DNA from 2 places in the Acidovorax sp. M2(2025) genome. Region 2 is predicted to be linked to the other one. Evidence: predicted binding sites of a transcription regulator. Region 2 holds the regulator's gene; the other holds the start of a gene.
The links. Region 2 encodes FliA, which starts transcription of late flagellar genes. Its sites were predicted from a motif close to CTAAAGTTTNNNNNNNNNNNGCCGNTA; they were not measured.

Region 1 (3,407 bases), 1.1 Mb from region 2:
CGTGTTCTGGGTGGCGGTGATCCCGGGCCTGCTGGCGGTGGCGCTGCTGCTGTGGGGCGTGCGCGAGCCCGAGCGCGCCGCCGGGGCGCCGCGCACCAACCCCATCCGCCGCGCCAACCTGCGGCGCCTGGGCGGCGCGTACTGGTGGGTGGTGGGGCTGGGTGCCGTGTTCACGCTGGCCCGCTTCAGCGAGGCCTTCCTGGTGCTGCGGGCGCAGCAAAGCGGCATCGCCGTGGCCCTGGTGCCGCTGGTCATGGTGGCCATGAACCTGGTGTACGCCGCCTCGGCCTACCCGTTCGGCAAGCTGTCCGACCGCATGCCCCACGCCGCACTGCTGGCATGGGGCCTGGTGGTGCTCATCGCGGCCGACCTGGTGCTGGCGGTGAACGGCCACTGGACCACGGTGCTGGCCGGCGTGGCGCTGTGGGGCGTGCACATGGGGATGACGCAGGGCCTGCTGGCCACCATGGTGGCGGACACGGCCCCCGCCGACCTGCGCGGCACGGCCTACGGCTTTTTCAACCTGGTCAGCGGCGTGGCCATGCTGGTGGCCAGCGTGGTGGCGGGGCTGCTGTGGGACCGACTGGGCGCGTCCTTCACGTTCTATGCCGGGGCGGGCTTCAGCGTGCTGGCGCTGCTGGGGCTGTGGGCGAGGAAGTCTTGACGGACCGCGCTCATGCGGCAGCAGAGCCCTTCGCCGGAGGGCGTTTCGCCCACAGATCGATGCGCTGGCCTGCCGCACAGGCGGCGAGCAGCTCCGCAAACCGCGCCTCCCGGGTGGCGTCCCGCTTGGCAGACAGGACCCAGTGCAGCATGCTCTTGCGGTAGCTGGGCGGCGTGGATTCCTGAAAGAAGCGCCACGCGGCCTTGTTGCGCTGGAAAGCGCGCTGCAGGGGCGCCGGCAGCTCGACCGCAGCCAGCTGTTCATGCGAGTAGATGACCGACTTGCGGGCCTGGCGGTGCGCAAAGGCCGCCAGCCCCGCAGGCGTCATGCGGCCCGCTGCCTGCAACTGCTCCACCTTGGCGATGTTGACCGCGCTCCAGATCGAGGAAGGCTTGCGCGGAGTGAAGCGGATCGAGTACGTGTGCTCGTCGATGCGCCGCCGCACGCCGTCGATCCAGCCGAAGCACAGGGCTTCATCCACCGATTCCGACCAGCCCATGCTCGGGCAGCCCGAACCGACTTTGTGAAAGCCCACCAGCAGCTCCTGCGCGCTGGCCGCGTGGCGCTCCAGCCACCGGCGGAAGGCTTGCGGAGTGGCAAAGAAGGTGGGCGGGGTCTGCTGGGTCATGGTGGTGCTGCAAGCCTGCGGTTGTCTTGCGTTTTCCGGCCGGCCGCAACTGCGGGTGCGCCGGTCAGCCCACCACCGCGTCGTGCGCTTGCTCGGCGCGGGGCCCCAGCGGCAGCACGCAAAGCGCCACCCCTTCGAGCGTGAGCACCAGCCCCAGTTGCCCGCCCACCTGCACCACACCACCCACCATGGCCGTTGCGCGCGCGGCATGCGGCGCGTGTTGCACGGAGCGGGGCGCCGCCCGCGCACTGACGGGCGGCTGGCGCAGCAGCCGGTCGATGGCCCGGTTGCGCACCACCGTCAGCCGCCAGGCCTGCGCCGCATTGGGCGCCGGGGTCCGGGCCCCCTGCGCACGCACGTACGCGTCCTGCACAGCGTCCTCGGCCGGGCCCAGCAGGAGCGTGGCGGCGCGCAGCAGGGTGCCGCGGCGGGCATTCACCAGCGCCATCCGGTGTTCCTCGTTCTGCATCGGGGCATGGTGCCACAGGCGGGAGCCGGCCGCACGTCGACAGGGGATGACCCGCAGGGAGCAACGGGGCCAGTCAACTTTCCCCGCGCCGTGCCGATAACCATGCATGCAAATTGCCAGCACGACATCCACCACCGGCCAGATTTCTTCCTCCAGCGGCAGCAGCGACATCGCCAGGCTGCAAAAGCAGCTGCGCGAGCTGACCGAGGAACTCAAGGGCGTGGCCAGCTCCGACATGGATGCCAAGGCCAAGCAACAGAAGGCCAAGGTGCTGCAGGCCCAGATCCAGATGGTGCAAGCCCAGATTACGGCGATACAGCGCGCGCAACAGCAAGAGCAGCAACGGGCCCAGGCGGCAAAGGCCGAAGGCGCGGCGGCCAGCGCTGCGCAGCAGCAGAAGGCCTCGTCGGCGAAGCATCAACCCGCTGGGCTGGGCAGCAACGTCGATACCTACGCCTGACCTGCGCCCACCGGGGTGGACGGCCGCACGGCGCTGCCGTCCATTGCGCCGGGGCAGCGCGTGGCGGTGGGCTGGCGGGAGAGCGCTGTCACGCGCGGCGCGGCTCGTTCGTCATGGCAGTCCTGTCACTCTCTTCTGCAAGGCCTTGCCGTCTTATGGACACGCCAGACAACCCCGCGCGCCCTTCCGGGCCCAGCCCCAGCACCGAACCCCGCACCTCGTACCTGGAAGAAAAAACCTTCAAGGCCCGCACCCTGTTGGTCTTCGGCACCATCACCGACACCCCGGCCGCCGATGTGGGGCGGCGGCTGATTGCGCCAGCGGCGGGGCCGGCGGCCCGGCCAGCGACATCGCCATCCAGGCCCGCGAGATCGTGAAGGCGCGCGAGCGCATTGCGCGCAACATCGCCCGCCAGACGGGCAAGCCGCTGGAGGTGGTACTGGCCGACATCGAGCGCGACCGCTGGCTGTCGGCCGAAGAGGCGGTGGACTACGGGCTGGTGTCGCGCATCATCGAGCACAAGGCGCAGCTGCGATGAGGATGTGACGCCCGCGATTTTCAACTACAAAATTGATAGCTGCCAGCGCTTGCTGGATAAGCGCTAGCAGCCAATTTTGCTTGAATTTCAGCAGTTCAGCTGCTGCTCCAGCTGGTGCAGCACCTGGTAGCACGGCAGCACCTGCGCCACGCTGGCGTTGGGCTCGCGGCCTTCGCGGATGGCGGCGAAGAACTCGCGGTCCTGCAGCTCGATGCCGTTCATCGACACATCCACCTTGCTCACGTCGATCTTCTCTTCCTTGCCATTCACCAGGTCGTCGTAGCGCGCGATGTACGTGGCCGTGTCGCCGATGTAGCGGAAGAAGGTGCCCAGCGGGCCGTCGTTGTTGAAGCTCAAGGAGAGCGTGCAGATGGCGCCGTTGGCGGCCTTCAGCTGGATGCTCATGTCCATGGCGATGCCCAGGTCCTTGTGGATGGGGCCCTGGATGGCGTTGGCTTTGACGATGGGGCTGCCGGCCTGGTAGGCGAACAGGTCCACCGTGTGGGCGGCGTGGTGCCACAGCAGGTGGTCCGTCCAGCTGCGGGGCTGGCCCAGGGCGTTCATGTTGGTGCGGCGGAAGAAGTAGGTCTGCACATCCATTTGCTGGATGTTGAACTCGCCCGCCGTGATCTTCTTGTGCACGTACTG
Region 2 (3,407 bases):
GATGGTGCTCATCGACACCACGGGCGTGGCCCCGCGCGATCCGCGCAAGCGCGACATGCTGGACGTGCTGGACCTGCCGCACGTCAACCGCCTGCTGGTGCTCAACGCCGGCTGCCACGGCGACACACTGGACGACGTGCTCACCGCGTTCAAGACCGACGGCTCGCAGCAGGCCATCCTCTCCAAGGTGGACGAGGCCGTGAAGCTGGGCCCCGCCATCGACGCGCTGATCCGCCACCAGATGGTGCTGCGCGGCGTGACCAACGGCCAGCGCGTGCCGGAAGACTGGGAGCGCGCCGACGCGCACAAGCTCATCAGCACCTCCATGCGCGCGCCGGCCAAGTCGGCCTTCGACCCCAAGGCCACCGACCTGAACTTCTTCTTCTCGCACGCGCCCGAGAGCCTGGCCGAACGGGGGCTGGTCGATGCTTGATATCGGCTTTCACCAGGCGGCCGGCCTGCACAGCTTCACCCCGCAGGCCGAACTGCGGGTGGTGGCGGTTGCCAGCCAGGGCGACCCCGCCGGCCTGGAAACCCTGTGGCAGATCTGCGCGAGCCTGCAGCGCCTGGGTTACCCGGTGGTGGTGCTGGACGGCACGGCGCAGGAGTCCGACGACAGCCCCGGCCTGCTGCACCTGCTGCAACAGGCGCCCTGGAACGAGGGCGCCGACCTGAACATGGGCGCCATGGCCTCGTCGCTGGCCGTGATCCCGGCGGGCAAAGGCCTGCTGCGCCTCGCCCGCGTCGCCAGCCGCGAGGAGACGGCCCCGCTGGCCGGACTGCTGCCGTATTTCAGAACCTACGGCATCCTGGTGCTGCACGCGCCCGCCGCCACGCTGGGCCCGCTGCTGACCCACACCGCCACCGTGCCCCTGGTGGTGATGGGCGAAGGCTCGGCCGGCGTGCTCGCCAGCTACAAGAGCCTCAAGCAGATTGCGGTGCACACCGGCCTGCCCTGCATGGTGGCCGCCCTGCTGCGCGGCAGCGCTGCGGCCGAACGGCGCCGGGCGCAGCACGCGCTGCTGACGCTGCAGGACTGCGCCGGACGCCACCTGGGCGGCCCCGTGCGCACGACCACCATCGCCACGCAAAGCCCGCAAGACCTTCAGCGCCTGGCCTTGCAACTGCTGGAGAATGCGGGCACTATCAATGAGTCGCTGACTGCGCTGCCCCCGGGCAACCTGGCAGGCTTGCCGGCCCCGTTTGCCCGGAGCCACTGACGAGAGCGTGTGATGCCCCTGTACGTACCCGCGTTGACCCCCGAGGCCGGTGCCCAGCCACCGCAGTGCGCTGCCCGGGTCCGCGTACGCCCCCAACCGCATCGCCGCTCCCCCGCCACCGCGCACTTCTCGCAACCACGCTCTCAACGTGCATAACACGCTTTGTATGTACACCGCCAAAGGCCAGCTTGATCGTGACGCGATGATCCGCCAGCATGTGCCGCTGGTGCGGCGCATTGCACACCACATGATCGCCAAGCTGCCGCCCAATGTGGAGCTGGACGACCTGATCCAGGTCGGCATGATCGGCCTGGCCGATGCCCTGTCGCGCTACGAGGCGGCGCAGGGCGTGCAGTTCGAAACCTTCGCCACGCAGCGCATCCGCGGCGCCATGCTTGACGAGCTGCGCGAGGGCGACTGGATGAGCCGCAGCTCGCGCAAGAGCCAGAAGGACATCGAGCACGCCGTGCAACGCCTGGAGCAAAAGCTCGGGCGCAGCCCGCTGGAGTCGGAGATCGCGGCCGAGATGGGCATGGGCCTGGCCGAGTACCAGAACCTGCTGGGCAAGGTGCGCGGCACGCAGCTCGTGTACCTGGAAGACATGACGCACGGCAACGAGGACGAGGAAGGCTTTCTCGACCGCCACGTGGCCGACAGCGATGCCGACCCCATGGAGCTGCTGCGCGACCAACGGCTGAAGATGTCGCTCGTCAATGCCATCAAGACGCTGCCCGAACGGGAACAGCACATCATGGGCATGTACTACGAGCACGACATGAACCTCAAGGAAATCGCCGCCGTGCTGGGCGTCACCGAGTCGCGGGTGTGCCAGCTACACAGCCAGTCCATCGCGCGCCTGCGCGCCAAGATGCGCGCGCACTGACGGCCGCGCGCCCTGCTGCCCGCCCACCGCCCGCCCGCAGCGGCGGCGCCGGCTTCCTCTTCAGCGGGAAGCACTATCAAATCAATAGCTGCTTGCACTTTCCCCGCAAGGCATTCAGGCGGTTTTACCTCTGCAATGCCCGCGGGCCTTGCACTGGCCGCTATCTTTTTTGATGCCCTGGGTCAGCCCGCCGACTTGTAGATGCGGGCCACGCCCGGCTTGCCGACGGGTGCGCCCCGTCCGTCGCCATACGTGGCCGGCGCACCAGCTTGCGGAACCAGGCCGGCGACCTGCCAGTCGGCGTTGGCGGACAGCCGCGCCAGGCTTTCGCGGTGGACGGCCAGCATGTTGCGGATGCCGTCCATGCGCTTTTGCAGCGGCGCCGGCAGCGGGCGGCCCCGTTGCCCCGACTGCTCCACGGCTTGCGCAAACCGGGCGGCTGCGTCGCGCAGGGCGGCGCTGTTCTGTTCCAGGGACTGGGGATCTGCCGCCAGGAGCGCGGCGGAGACTTTTTCGATCAGCTGCTCAACAGCCAGGAGGGATTCTTCCAGCGACATGGCCCATTGTGCGTTGAAGGGCGCCTGCCTGCCAAGCCGAAAGGGAGGAGGAAGCGAAGAGAGATGAAGCGGGAGGCGAGAGGAAGGAGGCGGGAGGCGAAGGCGAAAACAGGGAGGCCGGGCATCAGCCGCGCGAGCGGGACAGGATTTCCTGGGCGTTGGACAGCAGCTTGTCGGCAATGGCCTCGGCGTCCACCGAGAACGTGCCCTTTTCAATCGCGGTGCGCACGGCCTTGACCTTGCTGGCGTCGAAATCGGCGGTGGAGCGCTGGGTCTGGTCCAGCGCACGGGCGGCCAGGGACACCGTCACGGGCACACCGGCGGGAGACGCTGCGGCCACCGCAGCGTCCTTGGCAGCTCCTTCAGCAGCGCTGGGCGGACTTTTGGCTTGCTTGGCAAGCCCCGTCTGCGCCAAGGCGCCCGGGAGTTCCGGTTTTTGACCAATCTTCATCGCTCTCTCCACCACCCCGTGTGATGTGGGGCACAGTAGCAATGTTTTCGACCCTTTTCGCCCGGACTTTAGTCATTTCTTGCCGCAGCGTCATCACAAAGCCACGACAACTGTTCCATTCTCATTGACAGTTCCACTGACGATGCGCCCATTGTCCATGCGGATGCGCACGATCTGCCCGACCCCGCCCGGCGACAGGGCCTGCCCTGCCGAACTGATGGCGTAGCCGGGGCCCTGGGCCACCACCTTGACCTGGGCCCCGGCACGGAACAGCTGGGGCGGGCGGACCATGGCCT

Region 1: ACOYR3_RS21830 (FlxA-like family protein) is a predicted target of FliA. The motif match lies at 1,834-1,860, and genes of this name have one in related genera.

What each region holds. Positions count from the first base shown of each region.
Region 1 covers NZ_CP186262.1:4,751,602-4,755,008, forward strand. Annotated here, with positions in the region: gene ACOYR3_RS21815 (MFS transporter) at 1-664, shown strand, start outside; gene ACOYR3_RS21820 (YdeI/OmpD-associated family protein) at 675-1,292, opposite strand; gene ACOYR3_RS21825 (sigma factor) at 1,357-1,761, opposite strand; gene ACOYR3_RS21830 (FlxA-like family protein) at 1,868-2,221, shown strand; partial or broken gene ACOYR3_RS21835 (ClpP family protease) at 2,377-2,759, shown strand; gene ACOYR3_RS21840 (Gfo/Idh/MocA family oxidoreductase) at 2,847-3,407, opposite strand, start outside.
Region 2 covers NZ_CP186262.1:933,962-937,368, reverse strand. Annotated here, with positions in the region: gene flhF (flagellar biosynthesis protein FlhF) at 1-433, shown strand, start outside; gene ACOYR3_RS04355 (hypothetical protein) at 426-1,220, shown strand; gene ACOYR3_RS04350 (RNA polymerase sigma factor FliA) at 1,387-2,103, shown strand; gene ACOYR3_RS04345 (hypothetical protein) at 2,286-2,660, opposite strand; gene flgM (flagellar biosynthesis anti-sigma factor FlgM) at 2,785-3,111, opposite strand; gene flgA (flagellar basal body P-ring formation chaperone FlgA) at 3,205-3,407, opposite strand, start outside.